DNA from 4 places in the Kocuria sp. NBRC 114282 genome. Region 1 is predicted to be linked to each of the others. Evidence: riboswitches for the same ligand, from Rfam matches in the RefSeq annotation. Region 1 holds a riboswitch; each other region holds the start of a gene.
What was found. Region 1 has a riboswitch for S-adenosylmethionine ahead of QSJ40_RS09370 (O-acetylhomoserine aminocarboxypropyltransferase/cysteine synthase family protein). Riboswitches for the same ligand answer to the same signal wherever they lie in the genome.
Positions count from the first base shown of each region.

Region 2: it holds a riboswitch for S-adenosylmethionine, as region 1 does, so the genes downstream of both, QSJ40_RS11370 (ABC transporter ATP-binding protein) here and QSJ40_RS09370 (O-acetylhomoserine aminocarboxypropyltransferase/cysteine synthase family protein) in region 1, are expected to answer to the same signal.
Region 3: it holds a riboswitch for S-adenosylmethionine, as region 1 does, so the genes downstream of both, QSJ40_RS10355 (MetQ/NlpA family ABC transporter substrate-binding protein) here and QSJ40_RS09370 (O-acetylhomoserine aminocarboxypropyltransferase/cysteine synthase family protein) in region 1, are expected to answer to the same signal.
Region 4: it holds a riboswitch for S-adenosylmethionine, as region 1 does, so the genes downstream of both, QSJ40_RS01030 (hypothetical protein) here and QSJ40_RS09370 (O-acetylhomoserine aminocarboxypropyltransferase/cysteine synthase family protein) in region 1, are expected to answer to the same signal.

Region 1 is NZ_BSQO01000004.1:190,540-193,889, reverse strand. It holds gene QSJ40_RS09370 (O-acetylhomoserine aminocarboxypropyltransferase/cysteine synthase family protein) at 1-1,301, opposite strand, end outside; SAM riboswitch class IV at 1,351-1,460, opposite strand; gene QSJ40_RS09365 (acyltransferase family protein) at 1,495-2,901, opposite strand; gene QSJ40_RS09360 (hypothetical protein) at 3,256-3,350, shown strand, end outside.
Region 2 is NZ_BSQO01000008.1:42,090-45,439, forward strand. It holds gene QSJ40_RS11365 (aliphatic sulfonate ABC transporter substrate-binding protein) at 1-636, opposite strand, end outside; gene QSJ40_RS11370 (ABC transporter ATP-binding protein) at 633-1,433, opposite strand; SAM riboswitch class I at 1,432-1,539, opposite strand; SAM riboswitch class IV at 1,656-1,770, shown strand; gene QSJ40_RS11375 (LLM class flavin-dependent oxidoreductase) at 1,852-3,273, shown strand.
Region 3 is NZ_BSQO01000006.1:34,335-37,684, forward strand. It holds gene QSJ40_RS10345 (GlsB/YeaQ/YmgE family stress response membrane protein) at 1-153, shown strand, start outside; gene dxr (1-deoxy-D-xylulose-5-phosphate reductoisomerase) at 304-1,578, shown strand; SAM riboswitch class IV at 1,681-1,793, shown strand; gene QSJ40_RS10355 (MetQ/NlpA family ABC transporter substrate-binding protein) at 1,893-2,771, shown strand; gene QSJ40_RS10360 (methionine ABC transporter ATP-binding protein) at 2,807-3,350, shown strand, end outside.
Region 4 is NZ_BSQO01000001.1:221,648-224,997, forward strand. It holds gene QSJ40_RS01025 (DEAD/DEAH box helicase) at 1-1,060, shown strand, start outside; gene QSJ40_RS01030 (hypothetical protein) at 1,195-1,677, opposite strand; SAM riboswitch class IV at 1,712-1,825, opposite strand; gene QSJ40_RS01035 (hypothetical protein) at 1,888-2,310, opposite strand; partial or broken gene QSJ40_RS12745 (NAD(P)/FAD-dependent oxidoreductase) at 2,555-3,157, shown strand.

The sequences.
Region 1 (3,350 bases):
AGGTCGTCGACCGCCTCCAGCCCGATCGACAGCCGCAGGGTCTGCCAGCTGATCCCGCCGGCCAGTCGCTGCTCCTCCGAGAGACGGCAGTGGGTCATGGCCGCGGGATGGTTGATCAGCGAGCGGACGTCGCCGATGTTGGCCACCAGCTTGAAAAGCCGCAGGGAGTCGACGAATCCGGCCACTGCGGCATCCGAGCACTCCAGCTCGAAGCCGAAGACCGACCCGACGCCCTGGGGGAAGTCGCGCTCGGCGATCTCCCGATCGGCGGAGCCCTCGATCAGGGGGTGGTGCACGCAGCGCACCGCCGGATGCGTGCTCAGGAACTCGGCGATGCGAGCGGCGCTGTCCGAGTGGCGGCGCATGCGCAGGTCCAGCGTCTCGAGGCCCTGGATGATCTGGGAGGCGTTGAACGGCGAGAGCGTCAGACCCAGGTCGTGCACGAACTTGGCCCGGCACAGATGCAGGAACGGCGAGCCGCCGCGCAGCTTCTCGCACAGGCTGATCCCGCCCCAGCGCGCTCGCGGCTCGGTGAACTGCGGCCAGCGAGCGGCCTCGGCCTCCCAGTCGAAGCGACCGGAGTCGATCACGACGCCGGCCAGCGACGTCCCGTGCCCGCCGAAGAACTTGGTGGCCGAATGCACCACGATGTCCGCCCCGTGCTCGAAGGGCCGGTACAGGATCGGCGTGGCCAGGGTCGAGTCGACGATCACCGGGATCCCCCGCTCATGGGCGATACGGGAGATCGCGTCCAGATCCGCCAGCGTGGCCAGCGGGTTGCCGATGGACTCGAGGAAGAAGCCCCGAGTGTCCTCCGTGATCGCCTCCGACCAGGCCGAGGGGTCAGCGGGATCGACGTAGGTGACGGTCGCGCCGAGATCGGCCAGCGTGTCACCGAGCAGGTCGACGGTGCCGCCGTAGATCTTCTCCGAGACCACCAGGTGCTTGCCGGGGCCCGTGCTGATCAGCGCGAGCAGGGCCGCGGCGACGGCGGACTGCCCCGAGCCCATGGCCACGGCCCCCACTCCGCCCTCGAGATCGGCGACCTTCTGCTCCAGGACGGCGACCGTGGGGTTGCCCGTGCGGGAGTAGGTGAAGCCCGGGGTGGTCTGGGCGAACATGGCGGCGGCAGCCGCGTGGTCCGGGAACTCGAAGGCCGAGGACTGGTAGATCGGCACCGGCAGCGTGGCCTGGACGGGGGCGGCAGGGGCGCCCGGATCGGATCCTGTCCGGCCGGCGTGGATCTGGCGTGTGGCCAGCGAGGTCGAGCTCTTGAGCTCGTCGCAGGGCGAGGACGTCATGAGAGGTGTCTTCCGTGACGGGGTGCTCTTGACCTGCACGTCCCGCCGGAGCTTGTTCGTGCGCTGCGTCAGGTGCAGGCCGCTTCGTCATCCGAACCACCCTTGAACATGGGGTTGGTGCACAGCCAAGTCGGAGCTTGGCAGCTGTGTCTCGTGAAGCCGGTCCGATACTAGCACCCCACCGATCGAGCCGTCAGGACCTCCGTGCGGGCGGGACCAGCAGCAGGACCGCCGCGACCATGGCCGCCGCGCCGCCGAGGGCCAGCGGGATGCCGAGCAGGAAGCGGACCTCCAGCACGGCTGCGGAGAAGACGAGGACGGCCGCTGCGAGGATGCGGACCCACGCCCGTCCGTCCGGCGATGAGGAGCGATCGGGACTCGAAGCTCGCAGCGGCGCGGATCCGTCGGCTCGGGGCGCGGTCGGGGGCCGCTCACCCGAGGGCGATCCTCCGGCTGCGGGCCCCTCCGGTTCGGGCTCGCGGGCGACGATCCGCCCCGCCACGGCCTCCAGGACGCCCAGCGGACGCACGACCAGCAGGACCATCGCCCAGCACAGCAGCCCGATCGGCAGGCGCCACAGCCACCACTGCGCCGAGCCGGGCACCGGATCCGGGCCGCCGAGCAGCCACCACACCGCCATCACGGCCACGATCACCGGCAGGTGCCACAGGTACAGGGTCGTGGCCCGCGAGCCGACGACCCAGGCGACGGCCTGCGCGGGACGCCATCGCATGAGCCGCTCGAGAGCCGGCGAGCACAGCTGCAGGACGCAGGCCTGAGCCGCGCCGAGGGCGATCATGCACAGCGTGGGCGGGTTCAGGGCCGACAGTCCGTCCGCACTCCACCAGGGCAGGCTCGTCAGGCAGAGCATCACCAGGACCGACAGGGCCGTGATCCCGAGCAGTCTTCCTGCCGAGGCACGAGCGAAGGATCCGTCGTGGCGGAAGAAGCCGATCTGATGGATCGCCAGCCAGACCGGGGCGAAGCCGAGCAGGCCCCACCACGGCTGCTCCGCGGCGATGCGCAGCACCTCGATCGCAGCGCTGAGCCCCACCAGCGCAGCCAGGGTGAGGACGGGCCGGCGATCGTGCAGCCCGTGCAGCAGCGGCACACCGACCAGGCACGCGTTGTAGGCGCCCACGAACCACAAGTGCATCCCGAGCCCCTGCAGCGCCATCGAGGCCCAGTCGGCGGGCATCCCCACGAGCGTCGCGAGGGCGCCGGCCAGCGCCAGGGCGACCCACACAGCGCTCGCCGGCACGACCAGGCGCAGCAGCCGGGCGCGCACCCAGGCCGGCCCGCGGACGCCCTCCGCCGACTGGCGCGACCACGAGATCGCCGAGGCGCACCCTCCCACCACGAAGAACAGCGGCATGACCTGCACGAGCCATGACACCGGGGCGTACCAGGAGGCCTCCGTGGGTGCCATGACGCTGCGCAGCGCGCCCGTGCTCGGATCCGTCGTGAGCGTGACCAGCAGAATGTGGAGCACGACCACGGCGATCAGGCAGGCGACCCGAGCAGCATCCAGCGCGAGATCGCGCTGCGCAGGGATGGTCTGCGCAGCGCGCCGGCCGCGGGAGGTGCTCAGCTTCGTCACGTCTCCGATCGTCACACGGCGGCGGCATCGCAGGGGGCGCGGCGGGTGCCCGGGAGCGCAGCAGCGCGATTGTGACGTCAGAGCGTCTTCTTCCGCAGGTCAGGGGCATCGGATGGCCCCAAGGCCTTCTGCAGGAAGGCCTCCGCTGTTACGGTTACCCAAGAGTCATTTAGATATGGCGGATCGGGCATGAATCCGCCTGGATCCGCGCTGTGGCAGGGCTGAGAGACAGCTCCGCTTCCCCCGGTGGGTCTGTACGCGGCACAGCGGATCGCCTAATCTGGACTCGGGTCGCACCACGATGACGTCGGAGACCCTTCCCCCGCAATTCCGACGATCAGCGCAGGAGCAGCAGTGACTGTCACGAGCACCAGACTGGGCCGGCTGGGACCTCCCCAGCACCACAAGACGCCCCGCTCCCCCATGTGCCATGAGTGCACCACCGATCT
Region 2 (3,350 bases), on a different contig from region 1:
CACCGCCCCGTCCTGCTCGGCGCCGGCCATGATCGGGTCGAGCCCGGACCAGGCGTCCACCTGCCCGCTGGTCAGGGCGGAGCGGCCGTCGGCGTGCTGGAGGTTGACCACGGTGGTCTCGTCGAAGCCCATATCCGCCGCTGATAGCGCCTGCAGCAGGAAGAAGTAGGGATCCGTGCCCTTGGTGGCCGCCACCGACCTGCCGCGCAGATCCTCGACCGAGCGCAGGGGCGAGTCCGCGGTGCGCACGAGTGCTGCCCACTCCGGCTGGGAGCAGATGTCGATCGCGCGGATGGGGGAGCGGTTGGTGCGCGCCAGCAGCGCGGCCGAGCCCGCGGTCGAGCCGATGTCGATCGCCCCGCCGCGCAGGAACTCGTTGGCCTTGTTGGACCCGGCCGAGAACGTCCAGTGGACCTCCTGGCCGCCCTCGGCGGCGACGGTCTCCAGCCAGCCCTTCTCGCGGATGATCAGCGACAGCGGGTTGTAGGTCGCGTAGTCCAGGTAGATCTCGGTGTCCGAGCCGGAGGCCATGCCGCGGCCCGGGCCCTCGCCCTCCATGACGCACCCGGACAGGGGCGCGGCGGCGGCCCCGACGGCGGCCAGGCCCAGCAGGCGACGACGCGTCAGCCCGCTCATGCCTCCACGCCCAGCAGGCCGAGCAGGTGCCTGCGGGCACCCGTCAGCTCGGGATCATCGCGGTGGCGCGGGCGGGGCGAGTCCACCGTGAGGATCTCCTGGATGCCCGCCGGCCCGCCCTCCGGCGGCGTCCCGAGCACGACCACGCGGTCGGAGAGCACCAGGGCCTCCTCGACGTCGTGGGTGACCAGCAGGACCGTCGTGGGATCGGCGGCGTGGATCTCCAGCAGCAGGTCCTGCATCTTCAGGCGCGTCAGTGCGTCGAGCGCGCCGAACGGCTCGTCGAGCAGCAGCACCTGCGGGTTGCGCGCCAGCGCCCGAGCCAGCGAGGCCCGCTGCGCCATGCCTCCGGAGATCTCCGACGGGCGATCCTCCGCATGCCTGGACAGCCCGACCAGCTCGAGCAGGTGGGCCACCCGCTGCTCGGCCTCGCGGCCGCGCACGCCGCGCGGCAGTCCGAGCGCCACGTTGCGGGCCACGGTGCGCCACGGCAGCAGCCGCGGCTCCTGGAAGCCCACCGCACAGCGGGGGTCCAGGCCGCGCACGGGCGCGTCGTCGATCAGGACCCGGCCGGCCGTGGCCGTGCCGAGACCGGCCACCGCGCGCAGCAGGGTGGACTTGCCGCAGCCCGACGGGCCCAGCACGGAGACGATCTCCCCGGGGCGGACCTCGAAGCTGACATCGGCCAGGACGTCGCGCCGGCGGCCCCCGGAAGACGGGAAGGACTTGCCGACCCGGTCGAAGGTCAGGGCGGCGGCATCGACCGTGCTCAGGGCGGACGGGGGTGCAGAGATCATCACATCACTCCATCGGTCCTGGCATTAGCACCTCGTGCCGCGGATGGACGGCACTGGTTGCTGCGGCGTCGACGAGCCAGGTCTCTCGTACCGCTCCGGATGGGAACCGGGGGTCATTCAATGCCCTGGTCCGGGGAGACAGCAAATCGGAGGACGAGCGGGGCAACGCGCGGCACGGGCTTCGCACCGTCGCCTCAGGTGTGCATAGGATGACGCTCACACGATCAAGAGTTCCGGCCCACAGCCCTGGCTGGCCGGACGGCAACCCTCTCCCGTAGCGGGGTGCCCCAGGTGAGGATCGGGCCGCTCGCTAGACCGCGTGCGGCAAGTACGGCGCACGCACGCGCTGGACCCGCAGGTTGGCCGCGGCATGAGCGGCGCACGGGGCGCGGGTCTGTCTTCTCAGGAGCAGCCTTCTATGGCCAAGCGGATCTCCCTGAACGCCTTCGACATGACCTGCGTGGATCACCAGAGCTTCGGGCTGTGGCGCCACCCGCGCTCGCGGGCCACGGAATACAACACGATCGAGTACTGGACGAACCTGGCCCAGGTGCTCGAGCGGGGCCGCTTCGACGCCCTGTTCCTGGCCGATGTGGTCGGCATCTACGACATCTACCGCAACTCGGCCGCCCCCTCGATCGCCGGCGGCGCGCAGGTCCCGGTCAACGATCCGTTCATGCAGATCTCCGCCATGGCCGCGGTGACGAAGAACCTCGGCTTCGGCGTGACCAGTGCGGTCACCTACGAGCAGCCGTACACGCTGGCCCGCAAGTACGCGACGCTGGATCATCTGACCCGCGGGCGCGTGGGCTTCAACGTGGTGACCTCCTACCTGCCCTCGGCCGCCGAGAACCAGGGCCTGCCCACGCAGATCGAGCACGACGAGCGCTACGAGCTCGCCGAGGAGTTCCTCGACGTCTGCTACAAGCTGTGGGAGGGCTCCTGGGAGGACGACGCCGTCGTGAAGGACGTGGAGCGCGGGATCTACGCCGATCCGGCCAAGGTCCACCCGATCCAGCACCAGGGCAAGCACTTCACGGTGCCTGGTGCGGCGCTCACCGAGCCCAGCCCGCAGCGCACGCCGCTGATCTTCCAGGCCGGAGCGTCCTCGCGCGGTCAGGCCTTCGCCGGCAAGCACGCAGAGGCCGTGTTCATCGGCGCCCTGCGCCCGGACCTCACCCGGCACATGACCGACCGGATCCGCGACAAGGTCGAGGCCGAGGGGCGCGATCGGAACGACGTGAAGATCTACGCGATGCTCTCCGTCGTGGTCGACGAGACCGACGAGAAGGCCCAGGCCAAGTACCGCGAGTACCAGAGCTATGCCAGCCTGGAGGCCTCGCAGGCCATCATCGGCGGCTGGTCCGGGCTGGATCTGTCCAAGTTCCAGGAGGACGAGGTCCTGAACTATGTCAAGACCGAGGCCATCCAGTCCTTCCTCACTCCGTTCACCATGCAGGACGGGGCCAAGCAGTGGACCCGCGAGGAGATCGCCCGCCACTGCGCGATCGGCGGCATGGGCGACGTGGTCGTGGGCTCCCCGCAGACCGTGGCCGATCAGCTCGAGACCTGGATCGACGAGGGCGGGCTGGACGGGATCAACCTGGCCTACCACGTGTCCCCGGGCTCGTTCGAGGACTTCGTGGAGCACGTGGTCCCGGAGCTGCAGAAGCGCGGCCGCTACCGCACGGACTACGACGGGCCCACCCTGCGCGAGAACGTCTACGGCGCCGGGCAGACCAAGGTGCTCGACACCCACCCGGCGGCCAAGTACCGCGGGGCCTACGTGGGCAAGCCGTCCACGGCGGACACCCCGTCGCGGGATCTGTCGCAGGGCTGAGTCGCCGGCTCGGCCGATGAGCAGAGGCCCGTCCGAGGGCCTCTGCCAGCACGCACGCTCGTCGAACCCCACTCGGA
Region 3 (3,350 bases), on a different contig from region 1:
GGCCTGATCGCCATGGTCATCCCGGGCCTGCACCCGGCCGGCAGCACCCTGTCCATCGGCTCGATCGTGCTCGCCATCATCGGCGCGCTCGTCGTGCTGTTCATCTACGGCGCCCTCACCAAGGGCAGCCGCGGCGGTGCCGTCGAGCGCTGAGCCGACGCGTTCCGCAGCACCTGCAAGCGCCCCGTCCCTCGTCGAGAGGGGCGGGGCGCTTCGTCTCCTCCGGGCCAGGGGGCGTGCGCGGAAGGGGGGCGCGTCCAACGCGCTCCGGCAGCGCTGGAGGCAGGTCGGCATACTGGAGCCATGTCCGAGATCTCCAGCGAACAGCGTCCCGCCCCCGAGGCTCCCCTGTGGGCCGAGTCCCAGCGCCGCATCTGCATCCTGGGCTCGACCGGCTCCATCGGCACGCAGGCGCTCGACGTCGTGCGCACCGCCGCGGCGTCGGCCGATCAGCAGGCCCCATTCCGGGTGGTGGCCCTGGCGGCCGGCTCGTCGAACCTCGAGCTGCTCGCGGAGCAGGCCGTCGAGACCCGGGCCCCGCTCGTGGCGACGTCCGGCGATGTCCAGGACGCGGCGCTGCTCGAGCGCATGATCGCCTCGCGGGTCCTGGCGCTGGGGGAGGACTATTCCCCGCAGATCCTCGCGGGATCGAAGGCCGCCGTGCAGGCGGCGCGAGCGCCGGAGGCCGATCTCGTCCTCAACGGCATCACCGGCTCGATCGGGCTGGCCCCCACCCTTGCCGCCCTGGAGGCCGGCAAGCTGCTGGCCCTGGCCAACAAGGAGTCGCTGATCGCCGGCGGTGAGCTGGTGCGCCGGGCCGCGCAGGCCTCCCCGCACGACGACCCGCTGATCCCCGTGGACTCCGAGCACTCAGCCCTGGCCCAGGCGCTGCGCAGCGGCGCGTCGGCAGAGGTCGATCGGCTCGTGCTGACGGCCTCCGGCGGACCCTTCCGCGGGCGCTCGCGCGATTCCCTGCGGGACGTGCGCCCGCAGGACGCCCTGGCCCATCCCACCTGGGACATGGGGCTGATGGTGACCACGAACTCCTCGACCATGGTCAACAAGGCCCTCGAGGTCCTCGAGGCCCACCTGCTCTTCGACATCCCCTTGGAGCGCATCGACGTGGTGGTGCACCCGCAGTCCGTCGTGCACTCGATGGTGCAGTTCGTGGACGGCTCCACCATGGCTCAGGCCTCCCCGCCGGACATGCGCCTGCCGATCGCGCTGGGCCTCGGCTGGCCGCATCGGGTCCCGGGCGCCGCCTCGCCGTGCGACTGGACTCAGGCGGCGATCTGGAGCTTCGAGCCGCTGGATGAGGAGGCCTTCCCAGCGGTGCGTCTGCTCAAGGAGGCGGCGGCTTCAGGGCCCACCGGCCCTGCCGTGTTCAACGCCGCGAACGAGCAGGCGGTCCTGGCCTTCCACGCCGGGCGCCTGCGCTTCCTGGAGATCGTCGAGCTCGTGGCCGAAGTCGTGCGGGAGCATGAGCCCGTCGACGAGCTGAGCCTCGAATCGGTGCTGGCAGCCGAGGCCTGGGCTCGCTCCCGCGCTGATGAGCTGGTGAGGCAGAGGCGTCGATGAGCCGGGACGCGGCCGACGTGCAGTCGGTGCCTGAGCCAGAGCCCGTGCCAGGCCTCGTGGGGGGCTCGCCCGCACCGGACTCAGATGCTAGGATCTGCGCCGGATGACGAGATCCGGCGCGAAGCTCTGGCTGGCCGGACGGCAACCCTCTCACCGTGGTGGGGTGCCCCAGATGACCATCCGGCTCCGGTTCCGCACCGCGGCAAGCACGGATTTGGGTTCGTGCGCAGCATCGATGCGCACGCCTGACGTTCAGCGCCGCCGGTCACCCCGATGGGATCGGACAGCTCGCTGAACGAAAGGCAACCCCTCCCATGCGCGCACACCGTCTCTCCGCCCTGGCCATGACCACAGTCCTCGGCCTGACCCTCGCCGGCTGCGGCGGCGGCGGCGACTCCGATGAGGCCCCCTACGACGACGGGGTCATCAAGATCGGCGTCGTCGGCACCACCCCCGTGAACGAGGCCCTCGTGGAGAAGGCCGAGGAGGAGGGCATCACCGTCGAGCTGGTCGAGCTCTCCGAGTACAGCCAGGTCAACCCGGCGACCGTCTCCGGCGACGTCGACATGAACTGGTTCCAGCACATCGCGTACCTGGCGGACTACAACAACAGCTCCGGGGAGAGCATCACCCCGATCGCCTCGACCTCGATCTACCCGCTGGGCCTGTACTCCAACAAGTACGAGTCGCTCGAGGACATCCAGGACGGCGACGAGATCGCCATCCCCAACGACTCGATCAACCAGTCGCGCGCGCTGCTGCTGCTGCAGGCCAACGGCCTGGTCGAGTTCACCTCGGACACCACCGCCCCGACCGAGTCGGACATCGACACCGAGGCCTCGAAGGTCTCCGTCACCCCGGTCTCGGCCGAGCAGACCGTGCTGTCTCTGGACTCCGTGGCCGGCTCCGTCATCAACAACGACTTCCTGGCCCGCGGCGACATCGATCCCGATTCGGCCCTGGCCTCCGACGGCGCCGAGAACGAGAACGCCCGTCCGTACGTGAACCTGTTCGCCACCACCGAGGCCAACAAGGACGACGAGACCCTCCACAAGGTCGCCGATCTCTTCCACACCCCGGAGGTCGAGGAGGCCGAGAAGGAGGACAGCAAGGGCACCGCGGTGACCATGGACCTCTCGCAGGAGGAGCTGGAGCAGGTCCTCTCCGATTACGAGGAGGACCTCCAGAAGTGACCCCGGCCGAGCAGTTCCACCCCGGCAGCGAGCCGGTGGCCGAGGCCGCTGACACGCAGCGGCGTCGGCCCGGGCCCGAGACCGAGGCGATCGTGCGCTTCGACGGCGTCACCAAGTCCTTCACCACGGGCAAGGGCAGGACCAAGCGGGACGTGACCGCAGTCGACGATGTCACCCTCGACATCCGCCGAGGCGAGATCTTCGGCGTGATCGGCTACTCGGGTGCCGGCAAGTCCACGCTCGTGCGCCTGATCAACGGCCTGGAGCCGGTGACCTCCGGCGTCGTCGAGGTCGACGGCCGCCGGGTCGACGGCCGCACCGAGAATCAGCTGGCCCCGATCCGTCGCGACATCGGCATGATCTTCCAGCAGTTCAACCTGTTCACGTCGCGCTCCGTGGCCGGCAACGTCGAGTACCCGCTGAAGCAGGCGGGCTGGTCGGCGGCCGATCGCAGGGCGCGCGTGAAGGAGCTGCTCGAGTTCGTCGGGCTCTCTGAGCGGGCGGGCAACTACCCCGAGCAGCTCTCGGGCGGGCAGAAGCAGCGCGTGGGCATCGCCCGGGCGCTGGCTGCCAACCCCA
Region 4 (3,350 bases), on a different contig from region 1:
GGGAATCGTGAATGCCGACGACCATCTAATTAAATGGTCCAGCGGTTTACGGGAACGCGCGGCCCGCAACACGCCGATCGATAGCTCGACTATCGATACACAGAACGCGCTGTACCGCCCATTTTTCACGCAGCACCTCGCCACCACCGAAGGACTAATCGAGAGGCCAGCCCCACTCACTAGGCTCTTTCCGTCGAAAAGCCATAAAAATTTCGGATTCCATGTCACCGGAATATCTTCTCACCACGAATTCTCGGTGCTAGCTACAAGGCTAGTACCAAATCTTCATACCTTAGATTCCGGCCAGTATTTTGCACGCTACCGCTGGGAACCCCTCCCCGACGGAGAGCTCGACCTCGGCCTCGACGGCAACATGGTCGATGGATACCGCCGCATAGACAACATCACAGACGAGTTCCATCGGCTCATGCGCGAGCGCTACGGAAGCGGGGTCACGAAGGACGACGTTTTCCACTTCCTCTACGGCCTGCTCCACTCCCCCGAGTACCGGGAGCGCTACGCCGGGGAGCTCAAGCAGATGCTCCCGCGCATCCCGAAAGTGCCCGCGTCCGCGTTCGCGGAGTTCATCAAGGCAGGCCGGGCGCTGTTCCACCTCCACGCCGACTACGAGGACGCAGACCTGTACCCGCTGGATGTCGTCGGAGGGGAGCAGCCCCCGCTCGGCGGCTCCGAGGCTGCGGCCGAGTACTACCGCGTGCAGAAGATGCGCTTCCCCACCGGCCAGAAGGCCGCTGACGCCCCCGACACCCTGATCCTGAACCCGCAGATCACCGTGCAAGGCATTCCCGAGACTGCGTACCGCTATCAGCTGGGGTCTCGCAGCGCGATCGAGTGGATCATTCGCCAGTACCAGGTGACCACGGACAAGGCCTCCGGCATCGTCAACGACCCCAACCAGTGGGGCCTCGAACACGGCAATCCGCGCTACATCCTCGATCTGCTCCAGAAGGTCATCACGGTGTCGGTTCGCACCGTCGAGATCATCGAAGCCCTGCCGGGACTCGATGTCGAGGGCGGGTCTCCGTTATCAGCTGCTTGATGCCTTCGATGTGAGCGTGAGCTTTCGCGGTAGGAGTCGGGCTGATTTCTAATTAAGCAATGAGGAAGCCCTTCTCCCCGCCTGAATCGGTGGGGAGAAGGGTGTCGTGTCGAGCCAGTCGCTGAGGACCCCGATCAGCGCTGACCGACGGCCTTCAAGCAGTGCCTTGCCGCTGTGATCGGGTCCGCCAGGTGGTTCATGCGCTCGATCCACAGGGCCCAGACCCGCAGGTCGTACTCGACGTTCGGGTCGTGCTCCTGGTCCTGGCGCATGACGATCAACGTCACCAGCATCTCCCAGGCGCTCTCCGGGGTGTGTCCGAGAGCGCGGGCGGCCCGAGCCACCTCCGGGGCACTGTTCACGTTGGGCAGGTGGCCGAAGCGCCACACGCTGTGCGCGCAAGCCATGACGGTCGCTGAGTGGCCCTTGCGGGGGAGGAGGAACAGGACTCTGCTCCACTCCCGGGCCTCCCGATCTCCGAAGTCGATCCACCGGTGGTTCGTGCGCGGCGGCACCACGGGGGCCTCCGGTGCGAGGTGCAGCGGCACGTTGTAGGGGTGCAGATGCTCGAGATCGGAGCGCTTCGACTCCAGTGCTTGGTGCAGTGCGTCGGACATGAGGTCCTGCCTTCCGGGCCGCGCAGCGCGACCCCGTCGAGTCTTGCCCCAGCGAGGGCGCTGAGGCCCGTTCTGCTCTGGAAGCACCCGGGAATCGAGTTCGGGTTGCTGCGCGGCCAGCCAGGCCTATGAGGCCGCGCTCGTGAACGTGTTCTTGAAATTACAAGACTGGTCCGACAGCACAAGCCGCATGACGCGGCGGTGCCGTGCTCACAGCACCAGGATCTGCGGCAGCGCCCCGAGCACGACGGCCACGAGGAGGAAGAGCAGGTTCAGGACCAGGAAGACCGTGGCCGCGCCTCGGACCCCGGAGGAGGGGTAGAACTCGCGCGGCATCCTGATGCGCGGGTGCATGGCCAGTGCGGCGCCGAGGATCGAGGGAGCGCCGATCGGCAGGAAGGCCAGGAGCATGGCAGCCACCAGATCGGCGGTGCCGCCGAAGTCGGGCTCCGTGACCGTGTACGCGGCGGCGATCGAGAAGATGATCGTCAGCGGGGAGAGCAGCAGCACCAGGGCGAACACGACGATCGAGCACACCAGGGTGAAGACGGCGCTGCCCGGAGCGGAGCGAGGGTTGATGTAGGTGGCGGCCTGCGGATGGGTCTGCGGGTACTGGGAGGTGTACGGGTACATCGCGGGCTCCTGTGGGTCGGTCGGGAGAAGGAGTTGCTGATGCAAATCTACATCGGCCTTGAAAAGTTTGCAACTGTTAACGCGTTGCCGCTGCGAGCCGAGGGTGGTCCCAGACAGCGCCTTCGCGAGTCGGAGTCCGCTGCTAGTTTCCGTGGCTCGCGAGTCGTCGTCGTCGACGACCGACGGAGAAGGAGTGCGGGACATGGAGATCCGCCCCCGGCTCTACGAGGACGACCCGTCGCGCATGCGCGTGGCGCTGGATCGTGTCCTGGGCCCGATCGGCGTGCGCCGGGTCCGTGCCGAGATCACCGGTGTGGACGTGGACGCCCACAGGGTCACGGGTCGGGACCACGACGGAAATCCGGTGGAGCTCGCCTACGACAAGCTGGTCCTGGCCACGGGCAGCACGCTGGTGAGCCCGCAGCTGCCGGGCGCGGAGCACCTGTTCGACGTCGACACCATCGAAGCCGCGGATGCCCTGCACCAGCACATCGCGCAGCTGAGCCGGGACCCGCAGCGCCCCGGTGCCTTCACTGCGGTCGTCGTGGGCGGCGGCTTCACCGGCCTGGAGGTCGTCACCGAGCTGCCCAGCCGCCTGCGAGCAGTGGCCGGCGAGCACCCGGTGCGGGTGGTCATGCTGGATCGCGCCGACGTCGTGGGCCGCGCCCTGGGCGACGGACCGCGCCCAGAGATCGAGGCCGCACTGGAGGCCGAGGGCGTGGAGGTCCGGCTGGACACCGGGATGGAGTCGCTGACGGAGGACTCCGCGCGGCTCACCGACGGCACGGTCATCGAGGCCGCGACCGTGATCTGGACGGCGGGCATGCGCGCCCAGGTGCTCACGGAGCAGATCCCGGGCGAGCGCGACGATCTGGGGAGGCTCGTCGTCGATGAGCAGCTGCAGAGGCCGGTGTCCTCACCGCAGGCTGGGACCGCGAGGTCCAGCTGCGCGGGGCGGAGGCCAAGCAGCAGAAGCGCCAGATCAACGAGGACTGGATCTACCCGTCGGTCGATGACCGCCAGGCCATCCTGGAGCTGGC